DNA from 2 places in the Bacillus sp. Brlt_9 genome. Region 2 is predicted to be linked to the other one. Evidence: a T-box and tRNA genes for the amino acid it is inferred to sense, from the RefSeq annotation. Region 2 holds a T-box; the other holds one or more tRNA genes.

Region 1 (2,465 bases), on a different contig from region 2:
ACTAGCTATGATAAATGGAGAAACGTGGAAAGATAAAATTGTTATTTCGCTGGCTGTTCTTATATTTACTGGATTTTCTCTAGTGTGGAACTCATTTGTTATAAATCTTATGGAAAAAGTCAATAAAAAAAGGGGGAATAAATAAATGAAACTTTTACCGATTGGAACAGTTGTGAAGCTAGAAGATATAGAACAATTTGTGATGATTATTGGAAGAATGGTTACTTCAGCGGATAAGCGTGAGTTCGATTATATAGGTGTTCCTTACCCAGTTGGCTATTTGGGTGAGGAAAAAGTATTATGCTTTAACCACGATAAGGTTGTGGAAGAAATGCATAGAGGGTATATGACTGAGAGTGAATTAGTTCTACGTGAGAAATTAGTAGAATTGTAAAAAAAACGTAAATCTTAAAGATATGATAGGAGAAACAAAATGGGGGAAGATAATGAGAATTATTGTAATCATTGGTATTATTATTCCTCCAGCGTTACTGTGGAGTGCACCTGATATCCCTCTAAATGTTAAACTTTTGTTTACAGGTTTACAATTAACTGTAGGATTCATCGCAGTAGTAGTGTTAGAGGTAATATTTAGAAATCGGAAAAAGAAGAGGGCCAAATAGATATAAATTGTATAGAATGACAGATGAAAATATTGGTAGCTAATCTTCTCAATGAAAGAAATTAACAGAAGCAGGGAGAAATCCTTGCTTTATTTTTGTATAGAATTATTAAGTAGAGTATCGTTAAATTAGGATACCTGAGGGGGATAGGGATCTGAGTTAAAGAAACAGTAGTCTTAAGAGTTATCTCACTGATTTAAACGAGTGTAAAAACTATAATTTTAATTACTATACAAACTTAAGTAGCATTTTCTTTTCAGTCCTTTCTCAGCTTTATGGAAACAAAAAGAGGACTCCCCTGGGCCAGTTGGTTTGCTGACTAGAAGTAGTCCTCTGTTAACTTGTGGTGTCTGATGGAGGCCTCCACAGTTTTAGCTTGTGAGAATACCCTCTCAATCCTTGATACTATTAGGTTTTATGACCCCGGAGAGGCTCGAACTCACGACCTCCACCCTGTCAAGGTGGCGCTCTCCCTGCTGAGCTACGGGATCTTCAAAAATGCTTATGTAATAGCATCTTTACTCATTATGTTAAAGCAATTATATATAATTAACTGAAATTTTACAATATTTTTATAGTAATCTTTTGAAAGGGAAGAATTTGGAATCAAGTTAGTAGTGTATTAAGGAATATATAAGTAGAAAGTTTAATTAAAGGTGGATTCGAATAAAGCGGTTATATTATTTTTTTCGATACCAATCCAAAGGATCTTCATCACTCAAATCAACAAGAAAAGGAAATACGAAGTGTAAAGGTAGGCTTATAAGTTCTGGCATAGCGTTTATTGTTTTCTTTGATAGGTATTGCCTTCCGAAACAATAGGGACAATCTTTTTCAAATGTCACGAGTATCGACCATACGTCTTTTACTTTCCATTTCGTTTTACAATACGTACAACGCGCCATGAAGTTCCTCCTCGGTTTTAGGTATTTTCTAATAAATCCCATTTTATTGTACTAAAGTCAAGTGTATTTCGTGTGATGAAATGTGAGTTTTTTATAAAAAGATAATAAAGCTATTACATTTCATCACACGAAACAAGCATACCCCCGTCCTAATTCCAGACCGGGAGTATGCTTGCTTAATTTTCAATATAGTGTACTGCATTGTACTCAACATATACCAATAAAGCTAAGGTTTATTCAATGATCATGCCCGATTGGTGAGGGTTAATTATATGTCCGGCGTTTACACATTGCCCAAATAACTTCGCGTTAAGTTTGGGAGAAGAATTTTTCCATTCTTACTGTATTTTTCGAATAACTCTGATAGCAGGAAAATAAAGTTTTTATACTCTGTGTCAGTTTTTTTTGGAGCATAGGATGCTGATAAATTTCTTCCTAAAAAACCTTCATAGTCAAAAAGTAAATCATTTTGATATTCTTTAAACTCATACTTTCCATCTTTAAAAAAGCTGTTAAACATTTCTGGCGTTTCCTCGATTCCACCGCTAAATCCTTTGAAGTTCGGGCAGGTTTTCTGGCAAATTTCTGCATTCTCTTTAATAATCGGACTAGTTCCATCTCTACTATTCCAAACAAGAGCAACATTTGCCTTTTGTTTCAAAATTCGTTGGCATTCGATTTTGAAAGCTTCTTTATCAAACCAATGAAATGCTTGAGCAACAGTTACTAAATCTACACTATTTTCTTTTAAAGTGGTATTTTCGGCAGTTGCTTTTATGGATTGAAAACGAGAATATTGGCTTAACGATTGTTCTGCCATTTTTCTCATGTCATCATTTGGCTCAACTCCAATAACATGTAAACCACTTTCAAGTAGCTGTCGGCTAAATATCCCCGTACCTGAACCAATATCGGCCACAATCTGATTCTCATTTAG
Region 2 (2,465 bases):
TTCAAAGTCATTCGGGTCATGAGCTGGTGTAATTTTTACAACACCTGTTCCGAAATCTTTTTCTACGTACTCATCAGCAATAATCGGAATATCACGGCCTACGATTGGAAGTGTAACTGTTTTTCCGATTAAATGCTTGTAACGATCATCTTCTGGATGAACTGCTACTGCTGTATCACCAAGCATCGTTTCTGGACGAGTAGTTGCAAGACGAATATGACCAGAACCATCTGTTAATGGATAGTTCATATGGTAGAATGCACCTTGAACTTCTTTATGAATTACTTCAATATCAGAAAGGGCTGTGCGTGTTGCTGGGTCCCAGTTAATAATATATTCACCACGGTAAATTAAGCCTTTTTCGTATAATTGAACGAATACTTTATTAACCGCATCAGATAAACCTTCGTCTAATGTGAAACGTTCGCGAGAATAGTCTAGTCCTAAACCAACTTTCCCCCACTGTTGACGAATGTGAGAAGCGTATTCTTCTTTCCACTCCCAAGCTTTTTCAAGGAATTTCTCACGGCCAAGATCGTAACGTGAAATACCTTCTTCACGAAGTTTCCCTTCTACTTTCGCTTGTGTTGCGATACCCGCATGGTCCATTCCTGGAAGCCATAATACATCGTAACCTTGCATACGCTTCGTACGAGTTAAAATATCTTGAAGAGTTGTATCCCAAGCGTGACCTAAGTGTAACTTACCAGTTACGTTCGGAGGTGGAATTACAATAGTATATGGTTGTTTCTTCTCGTCTCCTGTTGCTTCAAAATATTTGCCTTCTAGCCACCACTGATAAAGGCCTTCTTCAACGGACATATGATCATATTTAGTTGGTAAATTCTTTTCCGTGTTTGACATTATTTTCCCTCCTTAAAATAAAAAATGCCCCTCATCCAAAAAAGGACGAGGGACATCGCGGTACCACCTTTATTTACAAACAAATTCAGAATTTGCTTATACTCTTAATTTGATAACGGACAAATCCGTCTTTTCCTAATGAGAACTATTCCGTTCAGAAAAGATGCTCCAGGGCTACCTTCTAACATAACTATCTAGAGAATCTCCCAGCTAATGATTCTCCTCTCTGAAGACGTTTCTTGTTATACTCTTCCCCTTCAAGGCATTTATATGATTGTTAATTATTATATACAATAGTGTAAAAAACGAAACCTTATTCGTCAAGATAAATTTAAGTCTATGAATTTTCGGGCACACAAAAAAGATAAGTAGCATCCTCTACTTATCTTTTGATCCCGCTATTTGCAGGCAGTCATACCCGTACTAATTAAAGTTTCACTTTATCCGTTCCCTTGCTGGGCAGCTTGTAATTGCGATAGGAAATATTCTATATTACTAACGAGCCAATGCGCTTGTTGCAAGCTCTTTACTCCGAGAAGTTCATTTTCCTCATTACGACTCTCTCTTCTTTTCTTATAAGACTGGATTTGCCGAATAAATTGCGATGGATACGTCATATACGCAAACATAAGTAGTTGCTCTTCTTTCGTAAAAGGGAAATTTTTTTGGTACATTTGATACCATTCAAACCGATCACTTCGCGCAATTGGATACGTGTTTAAAGACCGCGAATAAAAACCTACTATATCTTGCACAGGTGTTGCAAACTTCGATTTTTCTAAACTAATAAAATAGCCGTTCCGTTCATAATCAAATAAAAAGTGATTAAGTGATACGTTACCATGCACAAAAGTAATACGTGTTTTTTCTTTTTCTTTCATCGCATCGTTCCACTCATTTAATTGCTTCGTTGCAAACTCACGCGCCCTCATTACATGATGATAGTACGTACAATATTGTAATTCAAACGGAGACATATACCACTTTGCTTCAGATTCTACGAGGAACTCTTCTAACATTTCACCATCATTCTCCCAGCGATCAGATATATTCGTATAATGCTTTTCTAAATCTTCTTCTGTATACGTTTCTTCTTTCACCGTTTTTTGATGTAACGTCCCGAGAGTTTGAAACATTTTATGGTATTGATCATTATCCTCGCCGTTCCCTTCCGCACGTTCTAACCACGGCATTAAATAATAATTATACGTACCGTCACTTAAAATATAATTGCCATCCGTCGCATGGTATATCGGTACATAATTTGAAAAACCTTTCTCCTTCAAATATTGAATATGGTGCAAAAAGTTATTCCGCTCTAACTTCCTGCTTTCTATTCTCTTAAGCGCATATGGACCTTGATTCGTATAAATTTTCGTTACGCTTCCGTGCTCTTCCATATGCTGTGTATCCAATCTATATTGACTTACAATGGGTTCATAGCGATTTCGTAATTCCATATCCATACGAATAACCCTTTCTATTCAAAACATAGCCTTTAGAAAAAAGTGGGTGAAAACACTCACCCACTTATTTCGCTTTTGCTCTTGAAACAGGAATATAAATAATTTGTCCTGCAGTCAAATATATATCTTCTGTTT

What was found. A T-box is a leader RNA that pairs with one kind of tRNA and senses whether it is charged. The one in region 2 lies ahead of VF726_RS08320 (valine--tRNA ligase), so its partner is inferred to be a tRNA-Val.
Region 1: it encodes a tRNA-Val, which carries the amino acid that the T-box ahead of VF726_RS08320 (valine--tRNA ligase) is inferred to sense. The anticodon was not compared.

What each region holds. Positions count from the first base shown of each region.
Region 1 is NZ_JAYJLO010000001.1:150,420-152,884, forward strand. It holds gene VF726_RS00795 (hypothetical protein) at 1-145, shown strand, start outside; gene VF726_RS00800 (DUF4176 domain-containing protein) at 146-394, shown strand; gene VF726_RS00805 (hypothetical protein) at 417-623, shown strand; tRNA gene VF726_RS00810 (tRNA-Val) at 1,042-1,114, opposite strand; gene VF726_RS00815 (hypothetical protein) at 1,304-1,528, opposite strand; gene VF726_RS00820 (class I SAM-dependent methyltransferase) at 1,812-2,465, opposite strand, start outside.
Region 2 is NZ_JAYJLO010000002.1:402,355-404,819, reverse strand. It holds gene VF726_RS08320 (valine--tRNA ligase) at 1-864, opposite strand, end outside; T-box leader at 903-1,134, opposite strand; gene ysxE (spore coat protein YsxE) at 1,305-2,330, opposite strand; gene spoVID (stage VI sporulation protein D) at 2,395-2,465, opposite strand, start outside.